Regions from separate parts of the Bifidobacterium sp. M3-N-101 genome, predicted to be linked through region 3. Evidence: riboswitches for the same ligand, from Rfam matches in the RefSeq annotation. Region 3 holds a riboswitch; each other region holds the start of a gene.
The links. A riboswitch is a leader RNA that binds a small molecule or an ion and turns the genes downstream of it on or off. The one in region 3 is predicted to bind thiamine pyrophosphate.
Positions count from the first base shown of each region.

Region 1: it holds a riboswitch for thiamine pyrophosphate, as region 3 does, so the genes downstream of both, thiM (hydroxyethylthiazole kinase) here and thiS (sulfur carrier protein ThiS) in region 3, are expected to answer to the same signal.
Region 2: it holds a riboswitch for thiamine pyrophosphate, as region 3 does, so the genes downstream of both, NBH12_RS02635 (xanthine permease) here and thiS (sulfur carrier protein ThiS) in region 3, are expected to answer to the same signal.

Region 1 is NZ_JAMOKQ010000011.1:79,202-84,402, reverse strand. It holds gene NBH12_RS09630 (hypothetical protein) at 1-703, opposite strand, end outside; gene NBH12_RS09625 (ABC transporter ATP-binding protein) at 723-1,487, opposite strand; gene NBH12_RS09620 (hypothetical protein) at 1,586-2,230, opposite strand; gene NBH12_RS09615 (transcriptional regulator) at 2,230-2,616, opposite strand; gene NBH12_RS09610 (hypothetical protein) at 2,613-3,143, opposite strand; TPP riboswitch at 3,358-3,466, shown strand; gene thiM (hydroxyethylthiazole kinase) at 3,457-4,401, shown strand; gene thiC (phosphomethylpyrimidine synthase ThiC) at 4,484-5,201, shown strand, end outside.
Region 2 is NZ_JAMOKQ010000002.1:248,386-253,586, reverse strand. It holds gene NBH12_RS02640 (heat shock protein transcriptional repressor HspR) at 21-608, shown strand; TPP riboswitch at 739-835, shown strand; partial or broken gene NBH12_RS02635 (xanthine permease) at 883-1,029, shown strand; partial or broken gene NBH12_RS02630 (acyl-CoA reductase) at 1,020-1,796, shown strand; gene NBH12_RS02625 (SDR family oxidoreductase) at 1,883-2,653, shown strand; gene NBH12_RS02620 (HAD family hydrolase) at 2,766-3,437, shown strand; gene NBH12_RS02615 (DedA family protein) at 3,589-4,314, shown strand; gene NBH12_RS02610 (P-loop NTPase) at 4,633-5,201, shown strand, end outside.
Region 3 is NZ_JAMOKQ010000004.1:124,439-129,639, forward strand. It holds gene NBH12_RS04165 (argininosuccinate synthase) at 1-477, shown strand, start outside; gene argH (argininosuccinate lyase) at 653-2,125, shown strand; TPP riboswitch at 2,284-2,387, shown strand; gene thiS (sulfur carrier protein ThiS) at 2,565-2,759, shown strand; gene NBH12_RS04180 (thiazole synthase) at 2,771-3,640, shown strand; gene thiF (thiazole biosynthesis adenylyltransferase ThiF) at 3,779-4,588, shown strand; gene NBH12_RS04190 (rhodanese-like domain-containing protein) at 4,731-5,087, shown strand.

The DNA of each region.
Region 1 (5,201 bases), on a different contig from region 3:
GTAGCGTCTCCACGTAGCGCCGGCCGATCACGATGCGCGCGATCGCGAACAAGGCGGCCACGACGGCCAGCATCACGATGAATGGCAACCATTGCGGCCAGCCCCATGCCATCGTGGCGATGTTGACGCCAGTCAGCAGTCCCATGGGTATATAGGTCAGGTACACCATCGCGACGAGGCTGTGCAGGTTCGTGCTCGTGGTCGCCATCACGATCAGGGTGATGCAGCAGCTGACCGCGACCGCCGAGCCGTAGGCGGTCAACAGGGGCAGCGAGACGAGGTCTGTCCAGCCGAGTCCTCCGAGTGCCAGCAGGTAGCCGATCAGGAGCATCATCGACACCGCCAGCGGAATCAGCGCGAACAGCATGCGCGAGAGCAGGTATTCGGCCATCGGGCGTCCCGATTCGCGGAACGCGCGCTCGCTGTAGCGTTGCGCGGACTCCTCAAAACTCCATCCGCTGTTGCCCAGTGCGAGGCTGCCAGCCTCGGCCGCCGGTTCATAAGCGAACAGCGGCGCCCAGATCGCCATCAGCGACGCCGTGATGGCGTGCACCTGCTGCGGGCTGAAGCCGTTCGACTGCGCGGTGCCGGCCGCATAGCTCGTGATGGCGATCGCCAACACCAGGTTGCCGATCATCACCGCCCAGAAGATGCCCCGGTTTTTGCACACCTGCCAGTCATGCCAGAACAATGCCTTCATCATATGCCTCCTTGCCTGATGCCTACCGAATGCCGAAGTCGACTGATTCGTCAGCGGTGCGGCCAAGTGTGGCGGCCTGTTTGAACGCGTCGAAGTCCTGGAAGTCGTCAAGCATCATGTCCTTGGCGATGTGCCTGTCGTCGAGAATGACGACCCTGTCGGCCACACTCCAGCAGTATTCGAGATCGTGCGTGATGGTCAGGATCGTGCGTCCGGAATCGCTCAGCTGCTCCATCAGGTCGATCATGAGGTCGCGGGTGATCGGGTCAACCGAATTGGTCGGCTCGTCAAGCAGGATGACGTGTGGCTCGAACAGCATGCCGGCGACGAGTCCGGCGCGTTTGCGCAGACCGCTTGACAGCTCCTTGACCTTCTTGTCGAGATGCTCGGTCAGTCCGAATGCCTGCACGAGCTTTTCGTTTTCCAGATGCTCGAGGTCGATGGCCTGCCGGCCGTTCCTCCGGCCCGTGTCCATAAGCATGGCACGGAACCGTATGTTCTCACGCACGGTCATGGTCGCAGCGAGGTTCGATTCGTCGGACAACTGGAACACGTCCTGCATGCTCGGCACGAGGTTTGCGTTGATGACCGCTTCACCGGATCTTGGTCGCAATAGCCCGACGATGATGTTGAACAACGTGGTCTTGCCGACGCCGTTGTATCCCAGGATCGCCAGCGACTGTCCTTGCGGCACGCCGAAGCTCACATGCTCGAGTACCGTCTTCTTGCACGTGTATCCGAACGCGACATCGCGCACCGCGATGATAGTTTGACCGTTTTCAGGCATATCTGCCCCTTTCCCCAAAATGAACGCTTCTTTATTTCCCAAGGGATACTGTGGGTCCTATCACTTGCTCCCCCTGAAGGGGGAGCAAAGAACGCGGCTCATAGTTCCCGCCGCGTATCGACGAACCGACTGTCGAACACCGCGACCGCGACGGCGACAAGTCCCGCGGCAACTACGACGAACCCCATCATCTTGGCGGCCAGTGGAATCCATGTCAGCACGAATCTCGAACCGGCCAACCCGGCCAGTACCACGACCGACACGAGCATGCCGATCACGACATTGCCACCGGTCAGCAGCGCGCCGAGCGTGGTGAACACGCAGAACAGCACGGTCGCCGTCAGCGTGAACGCGATCAGTCCCGCATCCGTCACACCAATCACCCTCGCCGCGACCAACAGGATCACGACGGTGTATCCCGCGACCGGGACCGTGCCCAACAGCAGCTTTTCCGCCACATACTCCCCCATGGGCCGGCCACTGAACCGGAACGTCTCGAGGACGCCGTCGCTGCGATCCCCTCCGACCAATCCCGATATCACCGGCGGTACGACGATCATCAGCATCGACGCCAACGCAGCGGCCAGACCGACCGTCGCAGCGGCGGCATCCGCACGCTCGATTCCGTCACGGATCAGCGATATCCACGGCATCGCACCTCCGATGACCACGAACGTCAACATCACCCAGTCATGCCGCAGCCGTCCCAGATCCCTATACAGCAACCCTTTCATGATCCCCATCACCGTGCCTTTTCATAGCGCGGCTCAGCAGGGTCCGGCATCACGCCGGCGACGATCTGCCGGAGCACCTCGACATGCGCGTTGAACGCAGCGAGACCCTGCTCAGTGAGCGACACCCAAGTGATCGGATACCGCCGCGCCACCCCCGGTTTCTTCGCAATCGCCACGTATCCGGCGTCCGCCAGGGTTTTCAGATGCTTGGAGCATGTCGCGTCGCTGATGCCGAGCGTGTCGCGCAGCACGTCGAACCGCACCGAGTCGGAGGCGGACAACAATCCACAGATGCGCAGCCGAATCGGCGCGTGGATCACTTCGTCGAAATGCGGTGCCACACCTCTTGTTCCGTCATTCCCACCGTCCGCCCATTCAATCGTCCGCTCACTCATTGCAGATTCCTTCCGATCATGTCTCGCAACAACTCGTCCTCGAATAGACGCATCAGATAGGCGAATCCACCGGCCGAAGCGGCGACGACCGGCAGCATCCACAGCAGCGGTACGCCCTGCAGGCCGGCGGCCATCATCAGTGCGCAGCCGCCCCAGCACACCGCTGTGGCACCCGTCAGGCACATCCACGCTCGGCCGGTCATGCGACGCAGACGATGCCGGTCTCTGACCATCAATCCGCATTCGCGACGGACCCGCAACGCATTGCAGAACAGCCAAGCCAGCGCGATCGCAAACGCGGCGAAGAACGAACACGCCCATACCGTCTTCGATCTGCCGAACACCGATGGCGGTACGCTGAACTCCGACCACGCCAGCAGGTCCAGAAACATCGCGTTGCCCATCAGCGACAGGTAACACCAGTGCGGGAACCGCACGCGCGCGACCAGCCGTGCGCGGTCGCCGTCAATCAGGCGCAGGGCCTGCTCCGCCGATGAATCCGGCAGGAACGACCGTTCGTCATCCATGTGTGATCATCTCGATTCAATATCGTCACAGCAGAACTTCTTTCCAACATGAAAAACAGTACTACTTTCCATTATGGAAAACAAGTTGGCGTGTCAAACTCGTTCATCGCGCCGAACGCGTCCATTACCACGCATCGCCACGACGCGCCAGACCTGACGACACGTATCGAACAAATCCGTCACGATAATGTCCATGTTGGCGCATAGCGTCGGCACTGTAATGCAGGGGAACTCGCATGTGGTTCGCGAGTTGAGAAAGGCCTGAGCCTGACCCTTAGAACCTGTTGGTTAAGACCATCGTAGGGAGCAGTAAATGAGCAATAGTGCATCATCGTTTACCGGTGTGTCCAGCGGTTGTACCGCCGGGACTCCGGTTCCAGCCGATTCACCCGTCCGTGACAATATCGCCGATGCCGTTCGCCGCGTGCGCGAGACGACTCCATTGGCCCAGTCGTTCACCAATTTCGTGACCATAAATCTGGTTGCCAACGCGCAACTGGCAGCCGGCGGCACTGCGGCCATGAGCTTTCTGCCGGACGACGTAATCGAAACCGCGAAAATCGCGGGCGCGAACTACATCAACGTGGGCACGCTGCTGCCGTTCTATAAGGACGCGCTGCCCGAAATCGCCCAACGACTCAACTACTTGGACAAGCCGTGGGTGCTCGACCCGGTGGCCGCCGGCATCGGCCGCACCCGCACCGCCATTCTTCAGGCCTTCAAGGCCGCTCCCCCGACTATGATTCGCGCGAACGCCTCCGAGGTAATCGCGCTGGCGAACATGTGGGGGCTCGACACCGAAACCGTGGGGGACGCTTCCGAGCACCGCCCCGCCGGAGTGGAATCCATCGACGACGTGGAGTCCGCGACCGGTGCGGCGGTGACGCTGGCACAGTATCTGACCGAACAGCACGCCAAGCATTCCTCCCATGACGCTTCCACCCGCTGTGCAGTGGCTGTGTCCGGCATCGCCGATCTGGTGACCGACGGTGAAACCGTGTACCGACTGCCGGGCGGCAGCGCGATGATGACCAAGATCATCGGTGCAGGCTGCTCGCTGGGCGGCGTGGCTGCCACATATCTGGCGGTTTCCGATCCGTTGACCGCCGCTCTGTCCGCGTCTCTGCTGTACAACCGCGCGGGAGAGATAGCCGATACGACTTCGCACGGGCCGGGCTCGTTCCAGGTTGCGTTCCTTGACGCGCTGTGGAATGTGACCGCCGAACAGGTGGCGGAATCCGAGATTTTGGTGCAGTAGTTTCCGTTCCCTCTGATGAGGGAGCTCATAACAGTTTTTCCCAATAAGACTTCCACAAGAAACAACAAAGGTAGGAATAATAATGAGTAATGAATACCCATACGCCTCCATGCGAGACAGCTTCGACCTGTCCGCGTACTTCGTGGTGGGGCCGGAGGACTGCAAAGGCCGTCCGCTGACCGACGTGGTGGATCAGGCTCTGCACGGCGGCGCAACCTTCATCCAACTGCGCGCCAAGGAGGCCGATGCCTCTGAGCTGACCGACATGGCCCGCGACATCGCGCAGATCATCGAGGACAATGAAAAGTCCGATTCCGTGGCCTTTGTGATCGACGACCGTGCCGACGTGGTGTGGCAGGCCCGCCGCAAGGGCATCAAAGTGGACGGCGTGCACATCGGCCAGACCGACATGGAGCCGCGCGAAGCCCGCGCCCTGCTCGGCGACGAGGCCATCGTGGGCTTGTCCGCCGAAACCGAAAGCCTCGTCCAGCTCATCAACGAGCTGCCCGACGGCTGCATCGACTACATCGGCGCCGGCCCGCTGCACGTCTCCACCACCAAGCCCGAGGCTTCCGTAGGCGGCAACGACGGCTCCGGAAAGACGCTGGACGCCGCCCAGATCAACACCATCTGCGTCGCCAGCGAATTCCCGGTGGTCGTGGGCGGTGGCGTGACCGCAGCCGACATGGCCATGCTCGCCGGCACCAAGGCCGCCGGCTGGTTCGCGGTCTCCGCCATCGCCGGCGCCGAGAACCCGGAAGAAGCCACGCGCGCCATGGTCGAAGGCTGGAAAGCCGTCC
Region 2 (5,201 bases), on a different contig from region 3:
AAAATCACAGGAGGTGAACAATGGTGCGGTTAGCCAACCAGATGAAGCAGTTGTACGCGATGTGCGCAACCGCGCTCGTGATGGGCAGGGCCGATCTCGACGGAGCCGATGACGTCGGCTTCGACATCGAATTGCCCATCTTCACCGTCGGCCAGACCGCCGAGTTGGCCAACATTCACCCCCAGACCCTCCGTCAGTACGACCGCCTCGGTTTGGTTCGTCCGCAGCGCACGGATGGTGGCGCTCGCCGCTATTGCCTGCGTGACATTGCCCGCCTGACTCGCGCTCAGCGCCTGAGCCAGGACGAAGGCATCAATCTTTCCGGCATCGCACGCATTTTGGTCCTCGAAGAAGAGAATCGCCAACTGCGCCGCGAAGTCAAACGCATGCAAACCGGCGACCAGGAGAGCGTTTTCGCCGCAGGCCGTGACGGCAATATTGTGGAGGTACAACGCTCCAACCGCGCCCGCCTCTGGCGCAACGCCATCCGCCGCGAAACCCGCGAACTGCCCGGCCGCGATACTGCCGCCGATACCGCTGCCGGCGCCACCGGCGACTCCAACTCCACTCCCGCCGACTTCAAGTCCATGGTCCTGTGGGGTTGGTGAGTCTGGCCGCATTGCTTCGATTCCTTCTCCATTCGTAAAACTGTTTGTTATCTCGCATCGGGCAGCTGCCGAAAAAAGCACGAATTTTCTTGACGGAGATGTCAAGGTTTGTTACGGTGACGTGCGAAAACCGATTCGTAAGGGGTGCTTTAGGCTGAGACGGTATGTGCCGAACCCTTCGAACCTGTGAGCTAACACTCGCGTAGGGAATGCGACGGTTGAACTCCTCTGTTCGGCTCGGCATCCCATATGCGCGTTGAGAGAGAGGAAGCGTATGTCAATACGCAAGGAGCTGACCGCCCAGAACGTACTGCTGGGTTTTCAGCACGTGTTCGTTTCCAATGTTTGGCTTGATCCGGTATTCGTGGCAGGAGCGATTGGCTTACCTATCGCCCTGTCGTCGAACATGATTACGGTTCTTCGCAGACTACCAAATTGATTGCGGGCAAAGTCGCCGGATCCAAGCCCTGCCTAGGTTACGGAGCAAAAGTCGGGTTGGCGTTCATTGGCCGAGAGGCTTTGCGCCCTGATACCTATGCCGATACCGTGCATCGTGTGGCTGTTGACATCGCCACATATGACCAGCAAAGCTGCCTGGCTCCGCAGACCGTGTTCGTGGAGACTGATGGAGCCCTCACCCCTCGTGAAGTGGCTCAGCTGCTCGGTGGCGAGCTTGAGAATCAGCAGCGCAAATATCCGCGCTCCGTATTGAGTGACGCCGAGAACGTGGCCATTCAGCGGGCGCGCACCGACGCTGAGATGAGAGCCTTGATGGGCGGGAAGGCCGCGGTGTTCGCCAGTGGCCATAGCACGGCATGGTCGGTGCTGTATCGAGAACTTGACGGTAGCGGTGCCGACGAGGATGTTGCTTCGCTGATGTCGCCGTTGAACCGCACCGTCAACGTGGTGGCGGTGCCAGATTTGTTGGACGCCGCCAGAAGACTGACTTCCTGCCGTGGCTGGCTGCAGAGCTGCGGTGTCGCTGTGGATTCAACCAGACTGTTTGGTCTTGCAGATATATTGGCCGCGGTCGGTGTGAATCGCATCTGTCCGCTCGGTGAGATGGATCGGGCGAAATCCGGCTGGCATCATGATGGGGGCTTCAACCTCATCGATCTGTTGCGCGCGGTGGATGTCGAACGCGGCAGCGATGTGTACAGCGATTCGTTCGATATGGATATGGAATAGGCCTGTGCCGTTGCGGGCAGCAGGGGCTGGTAGCAGGGCGAAAGGCAAGGGTAATGACAGAGCAAAGCGATATGGCACGGCGTCCAATGGTGAATCTGGATGGCAGAACAGCGATCATCACCGGTTCCGGCAAGGGCATAGGAGCGGCCGTGGCGAAATGCCTGGCATCGCACGGAGCCGCTGTCGTTATCAATTACGTACATGACGCCGCCAGCGCGCAGCGCACTGTTGAAGACATCCACTCACTGGGAGGCTTGGCTATAGCTGTACAGGCGGATGTTTGCGATGAATCGCAATCTTCCAAGCTGGTGGGTACCGCTGTCGACTCATTCGGCGGCGTGGACATCTTAGTGAATAATGCTTTCGGACGCTTCTCCTTTGATCCGCGTCGCCGTTCCACTTTTGCTGGAGGCGATTGGGATGAGTTTGGCGCACAGATCGAGGGATGCCTGCATGGTGCATATCTGATGTGCTCACATGTGGTGCCGCTGATGCGAGCCCAGACCTCCGGGCGTATCATCAACATCTCCAGCAATCTGGTCGATTCGCCCATCGTGCCCTACCATTCGTATATCACTGCCAAAGGCGGCTTGGTCGGCATGACCCGCTCTCTGGCCCAGGAGCTGGGCGGCTTCGGCATTACCGTTAATGCCATTGCCGCAGGTTTGACGACCGGAACCGCATCCAGCGCAGCCGCCACCGAGGATGTTCGTGAACGAATCATTGCCATGACGCCTCTTGGCCGCCTTGCCCGTCCCGATGACATCGCCGGAGGGGTCGCGTTGTTGGCGTCCGACATGGCCGGCTTCATTACCGGGCAATGTCTGCACGTCGATGGTGGTTTGACCATGCGCTGAAGTGCAGGAGCGGTGTGCTGACGCGCTATGGTTGTCGCATCCGGTTGGTGCAATGGAATGCAGCAAGAGTAAAAGCGCCGATTGGCGTGTGGTCATGCGAACGGAGGTAACCATGCTGCTCAAAGCCGTGTTCTGGGATTTGGACGGTACTCTCATCGATTCTGAGCCGCTCTGGCATGACGGTGAGATTGAGATTGCGCACAACAATGGCGGCGAGTGGAACGAGGACCTCGGTTGGGAGTGCTCCGGCACTCCGGTGCCGCACGTGGCGGAGGTCATGATTGCGCATGGCTGCACATTGAGCGTTCCCGAAATCGACAAGCAGCTCAAGGATTATGTATTCAAGGCGGAGGTCGAACGTCTGCCGTGGATTCCTGGTGTGCAAGACGTGCTGCGTTCGCTCAAGGAAGCCGACATCCCATCCATGCTGGTCACTACTTCGCCTCGCCGCATGGCCGAGAACATCATGAAGCAGGCTGATGGATTGCTTGCCGGCTACGTCTGCGGCGATGATCCGTACGAGCACAAGCCGAGCCCTGCCCCATATCTGGCCGCGGCTGAGAGACTCGGCATCGCGCCTGAAGACATGGTCAAGTGCGTGGTAATGGAAGATTCCTCATCCGGCCTGCGCTCCGGCGCCGCCTCGGGGGCCACACTGATTGCGCAGACTGGCTGGATTCGCACCGACACTTCCGGCCTTGGCCAGTTTGCCTCCATCGACTCGTATGAGGGCATCGATGCGGCCGCGCTGGACGCCTTTGTGCGGCAGCGTCTGGGGGAGTAGAAATTTCGTTTGTATTGCGGAGTTTGTGTGGGAAACCCCCAGTCGACCTGATGTTATAGGCCGGCTGGTAGGGTGTTTGACGGTTTGCATATAACTGTCTGGTTCATTGGGCTGGCAGCTCAATACAAGATTTAGTACTCATAGGAAACACATGGGCTTCGTTAATTTCATCCTCGAACTGCTGAAGGATCCGCGTGCCGCGATTGCCGGTTGGATTGCCATGGGTGTGGCGCCGACCCTCAGCTTTATCTTCCTCATCGTATTTATCGAAACGGGTGTGGTGTTCTTCCCATTCCTGCCGGGCGACTCCCTGCTGTTCGCCGCCGGTGTGTTCGCCGCTCCCGATGCCGCGACCGGCAAGGCTGCGCTGCCGCTGTTCTGGCTGCTGCCGGTGGTCTGGTGCGCCCCGATTATCGGTGACCAGTGCAATTACTTCATTGGCCACTTCTTCGGCCGCCGCATTATCCAGTCCGGCAAGGTGAAGGCCTTGACCCCGGAGCGTTTGGCCAAAACCGAGCACATGATTGAGAAGTGGGGCCCGCTGGCTGTGTTCCTGGGCCGTTTCTTCCCGTTCATTCGTACGTTCATGCCGTTCATCTCCGGTATTTCCGGCATGCGTTGGAGCCGATTCACCCCGTTCTCGGTGGCTGGCGGCCTGTGCTGGTCCACGCTGTTCACGCTGCTGGGTTACTTCTTTGGCAATATTCCGGCCGTGCAGGATCACTTCGAATTGGTGATCGTGCTGATTCTGCTGGTTTCGCTGGCTCCCACCATCATCGGTTTGCTGAAGGCCAAGTTCGGCAAGAAGAAGCCGGAGTCGGTTGCCGATTCCCAGCTGGATACGATGGAATCCGGTATCGAGAACCTTAATAAGTAGTTTTTGGTGCTGTAGGGTTCGTTTCTTTTCCAAGCCCCGTTCCGCATGTGATGTGCGGAACGGGGCTTTGTTGTGTTATCCACATTGTTGGTGGACAACATGCCGGGGTGTGGATAATTCGGCAAGCTGGAACCACAGAACCTGATTTCGGTTGAAATAGGTTGGCTCGCACGGTTCAATCTCCCTATGAATATCGACACATCCTCTCGCACTGTTCGCGTTGCTCGCTCTCCGGCAGCGGCCGTTTCGTCCCCTCCCCAGTCCGCTGGGGTCGGGCCCTCCCCGCCGCCGCGCTACTACACCCCTCCTCCGCAACCAATGGCTGCGTATGAGAGAAAACGGTCGAACAGGACTCCGGAAGAATCGTTCTCCACGAACGTGGCATTGCACAATATTGTGACCGTGACTTCGGGTCACGGTGGCGTGGGGCTCAGCGTCATGGCCTCTATGCTTGCGCTGACGCTCACGGAGCGTGGGCAAAGCTGCGTGCTGGTCGATGCCGATTTCGTGGCGGGATGCTTGGATCTGCTGCTTGGCCTCGAGCGTGAGCCGGGTCTGCGTTTCAGTCAGATAGACGCTCCGTTGGGCCGTATTGAAGGAGCGGCACTGCGTCATGAGCTCATTGACTGGGAGGGTATTCGTGTGCTGCCGTGCGATCCCTGGAGCACGCGGCAGCCTGAATGGTGGGAAGTGCAGGCCGTGATTCGGGCACTTGCCGAAACGCACGATATTGTCATCGTAGATGCTGGCCAGGGAGGCCTGATTGAAACAGTGAGTGACTTGCGCCATGGAGTGCAGGTGATGGCCGCGGAACTTTCGGTAATCGGTTTGGCTCGGGCCAAAGCCCATCGGCTCAGATTGTCCGCATGGGAATGCGGGATTCCCCA
Region 3 (5,201 bases):
GGCCGTATCGACCTCATCGAGGATCGCCTGGTCGGCATCAAGTCCCGCGAGCTGTACGAGGCTCCGGGCGCCGTGGCCCTGATCACCGCTCATCAGGAACTCGAAAACTGCTGCCTCGAGCGCGAACAGCACCGCATCAAGCGCGACATCGACAAGCGCTGGGGCGAGCTGGTTTACGATGCGCAGTGGTTCTCCCCGGCTACCCAGTCGCTCAACGCTTTCATCGAGGACACCCAGAAGTACGTGTCCGGTGAGATTCGCATGGTTCTGCATGGCGGTCGCGCTGTGGTGACCGGCCGTCGTTCCGACTCCTCGCTGTACGACTACAAGCTCGCCACCTACGATTCCGGCGATACCTTCGATCAGAAGTCCTCCAACGGCTTCATCGACATCTACGGCCTGCCGTCCCGCGTGGCTGCCGCCCGCGATGTCAAGTTCGGCAACGGCATCGAGGTCCCGAAGAACACCGTCGAGTGATTCTTACTCAGTCGCCCCCGCTGCGAGGCTGTCGGCATAGCTGACTGGGAGTGGTCTTTGAAAGGACTGTCCTCAGTCACACTCCATGTGACAGCCCTCGCCAGCGGGGGCAACTGTATGTTTGAACACATTGCTACGCTTAAACACAGCTATTTTCACTTTTCAAGGAGCTTTCATGACTGAGAACAACGAACATTTGGCCTTGTGGGGTGGTCGTTTTACATCCGGTCCGTCTCCGGAGTTGGCCCGACTGTCCAAGTCCACGCAGTTCGATTGGCGTTTGGCTGACGACGACATCGCTGGTTCCCGCGCCCACGCCCGTGCTCTCGGCCGTGCGGGACTCCTGACCGCCGACGAACTGCAGCGCATGGAAGACGCACTCGATACGCTCCAGCGTCACGTCGATGACGGCTCCTTCGCTCCTATCGAAGACGATGAGGACGAGGCCACTGCGCTTGAACGCGGACTCATCGACATCGCTGGCGACGAACTCGGCGGCAAGCTGCGTGCCGGCCGCTCTCGCAACGACCAGATCGCCTGCCTGATTCGCATGTGGCTGCGCCGTCACTCCCGCGTAATCGCCGGATTGCTGCTTGACCTGGTCAACGCACTGATCGAGCAGAGCGAAAAGGCCGGCCGCACCGTGATGCCGGGTCGCACCCATATGCAGCATGCCCAGCCGGTGCTGCTCGCGCACCAGCTCATGGCCCACGCTTGGCCGCTGATCCGCGACGTGCAGCGACTGATCGACTGGGACAAGCGCATCAACGCCTCCCCGTACGGCTCCGGCGCACTGGCCGGCAACACGCTCGGCCTCGACCCGGAGGCCGTGGCGCGTGAGCTCGGCTTCTCCCGCGTGACCGACAACTCCATCGATGGCACCGCCGCACGCGATCTCGTGGCCGAATTCGCGTTCGTGGCCGCCATGACCGGCGTGGACATCTCCCGTCTGTCCGAGGAGATCATCATCTGGAACACTCAGGAGTTCGCCTTCGTCAAGCTCGATGACGGCTATTCCACCGGATCCTCCATCATGCCGCAGAAGAAGAACCCGGATATCGCCGAGCTCGCCCGTGGCAAGTCCGGCCGTCTCATTGGCGATCTGACCGGTCTGCTGGCCACTCTGAAGGGTCTGCCCACCGCCTACGCTCGCGATCTGCAGGAAGACAAGGAGGCCGTGTTCGACCAGGTCGATACGCTCGAAGTGCTGCTGCCTGCTTTCACCGGCATGGTCAAGACCATGCACTTCGACGGCGACCGCCTGGAAGAGGAAGCGCCGACCGGCTTTGCTCTGGCTACTGACATCGCCGAATGGCTTGTCAAGAACGGCGTGCCATTCCGCCATGCTCACGAGCTCTCTGGTGCCTGCGTCAAGCTCGCCGAAGGCCGTGGCCAGGAACTCTGGGATCTGACCGACGAGGACTTCATCGAGACCTTCGCCGCATTCCTGCCGGCCGGCAAGGCTCCGGGCGTGCGTGAAGTGCTCTCCAGCCACGGTTCGGTCGACTCTCGCAACGGCAAGGGCGGCACCGCCTATGGTCGTGTGCGCGAGCAGATTGCCGACGCCAAGGCCAGCGTCGAAGAGCTCAAGTTGTTCCCGGCCTCCACTTCTGACGGTTCCGCGTATAAGGCCCCCGGCACGTTTTAAACTGTGCGCTCCCGTTGGCGAGGGCTGTCGGCGAAGCCGACTGGGGGTGGTTGCGAAGGTCTTCGTCCACATGACCACCCTCAGTCTCGCTCCGCGAGCCAGCTCCCGCCAGCGGGAGCTAGGTCTTGCGTTGTCATCGCAACGGCCTACACTGAATAATCGTAACGAACGGGAGCCGTAAGGCTGAGAGGAAGTTGCCAGACTTCGACCGGGGAACTTGACGCGGGTCATGCCGCCGTAAGGAATCGTTGTTCTTGATTTGTTAGGTTTCCTGCAACAGTCTTTCATTCCGTTTGCATAATTTAGCCGTATGACGGGTCGTGGTGTAGCCAATGCATCGCGGCGGCCACACGGTCGCATGATTGGGTTCATGAATGGGCGCACCACTTAAGGTACGGTTCGTTTCGTGCACCCTTTTTTACTATTCGGAAAGGTTGTTATGCAGGTCAACGGAGAGCAAGTCAAGCTCGATACGCCGGTCAGCGTTGCCGACTATCTCGAAGCACACGGATTCCGCGCCGAACGTGTGGCCATCGAACTTAATGGTGAGATTATTCCGCGCGACAAGCGTGCCGATGCCATGCTTGACGACCAGTGCGTTATGGAAATCGTACAGTTTGTTCAGGGTGGCTGAAAGGAAGAGCTATGAGCAATATCAATCCGGTTACTGAAGCATCCGTTGAGGCGACGCCGCTGCCGCCGCAGCCCGCCGTCACCAATCCGGTCGGTACCGCTGCGCCGATTCTGCCGGTGGAAGACAAGCCGCTGAATCTGGGAGGCCACGAATTCCAATCGCGATTCATCTTGGGTTCCGGCCGCTATGACCTGAACCTCATCGAGGCCACGGTCGAGCACGCCGGTACGCAGATTGTCACCATGGCATTGCGTCGCGCGCAGACCACCGAGAACAGCGTGCTTGATTACATTCCTGAGGGCATTACGCTGCTGCCGAATACTTCTGGCGCGCGCAATGCCGAGGAGGCCGTGCGTATTGCGCGACTGGCCCGCGAAGTATGCCACACTGATTTCGTCAAGGTCGAAATCGAGCATGAAACCAAGTACCTTCTGCCGGACAACGCCGAAACCATTCGTGCCACTGAAATGCTGGCCAAGGAAGGCTTCGTGGTCATGCCCTACATGTTCCCGGACCCGATCGCAGCCCGTCAGCTGGAAGAAGCTGGTGCGGCCGCCGTCATGCCGCTCGGCTCGCTGATTGGTTCCAACATGGGTTTGCGTATGCGTGATTTTATCGAAATCATCATCGCCAACGCGCACGTGCCGGTCATCATCGACGCCGGCATCGGACGCCCGAGCCAGGCTTGCGATGCCATGGAAATGGGTGCGGATGCGGTGATGGCGTACACGGCTGTGGCCTCCGCTGGCAATATTCCGTTGATGGCTGAGGCGTTCAAGCACGCCATCGATGCGGGTCGTTCCGCGTATCTGTCTGGCCTTGGCAAGGTGACCGAGGGACAAGCCGTGCCGTCCAGTCCGACCACGGGGTATTTGCACTGATTGGGTATTGGCTCCCTTTTCTGAGGGGAGCTGGCCGTGTAGCGGACTGAGAGGAATTCGCGAGGCAGCGTTAAAACTTCCTCTCAGTTACCTGTGATGACAGCGTCCCTCCGGAGAGGGCAGAAACATGGAGAAAACATGGCATTGACGGATGAACAGGTGGAGCGGTACGCGCGTCATCTGATTTTGAAGGGCGTGGGTGTCAAAGGGCAGAAGCGTCTGCTGGCTTCCAGTGTGCTGATTATCGGCGCGGGCGGGCTCGGTTCGCCGGTTGCTCTGTATCTGGCGGCAGCCGGAGTCGGTCGCATCGGACTCGTGGATGGCGATATGGTGGATTTGAGCAATCTGCAACGCCAGATTATCCACACCACTGCACGGGTGAACGAGCCCAAGGTGGAGTCAGCGGCTGAGGCCATCCGTGAACTCAACCCGGACGTGACGGTCGACACTTACTATGAGCTTGTTGATGCCAACAATATCGCCGGCCTCATCGGGGCATACGATCTGGTGATAGAGGCCACCGACAATTTCGCCGCGAAGTTCCTTATCAATGACGCTTGTGTATTGGCCAATAAACCGTATATTCATGCGGGTGTGGTCGGATTCGCAGGTCAGGTGATGACCGTCATTCCCGGTGAAGGCCCGTGCTATCGCTGTATTTTCCGCGACATGCCTGCCGCTGGCGAGATTCCGACTTGCAAGGAAGCTGGCGTCTTGGGTGCGGTGGTCGGCGTGATCGGCAGTCTGGAAGCCACTGAAGCCGTCAAGCTGATAGTCGGCGTGGGGGAGCCGTTGGTGGGCCGCATGCTCACCGTGGATGCGTTGACCATGAATATTCGACGGGTGCCATTGCCGGAGCATGTGCCGGATTGCCCGGTGTGTGGTGAGCAACCGACCATCACCGCCATTGACTCGGCCAACTATATTCAGCCGGCCTGCGCGATTTAGAGCTATATGGCTCCCCCTCTGAGGGGAGCTGTCACCGTAGGTGACTGAGGGGAGTTGTTGCGGTTGAGCAAGCCTCCTCTCAGTCCGCTACGCGGACAGTTCCCCTCCAGGGGAGCCAAGATCAGAACGAGAGGGGAAGAACATGCCTATTGCTTTGCATAATGTGGTTGATGCCGATGAGAGCGGTGAGTGTGCGTATCGTCACATCACGCCGGAAGAATTCGCCGAGCTCGACCCGAATACGGTTACGCTGCTCGATTTGAGGGAACCGGCCGATTTCGCCGCTCACCCGGTCGAAGGTGCCATCAATGCTCCTCTTGATCCATTGGCTCATGTACTCAAAACCGTGCCCAAGGATCGAACTGTTGTGGTCTATTGCGCCCAAGGTTGGTGGAGCGAGGAAGTGGCCGAAATTCTCGCCGATCGCGGTTACGATGTGGCCAGCCTCTATGGAGGCTTCCAAGGCTATCTTGATTATCTCGAATCCCTCCACGATTAACAGCTCAACAGCCGATTGGCCGCAACGTATCTCTGACCTCTCGGCGCAAGGAATTCTCGTAATAATCCCTGATTTCGAGAGATCTTTGCACTGACTCGTGCTAAGCGCAAAGAT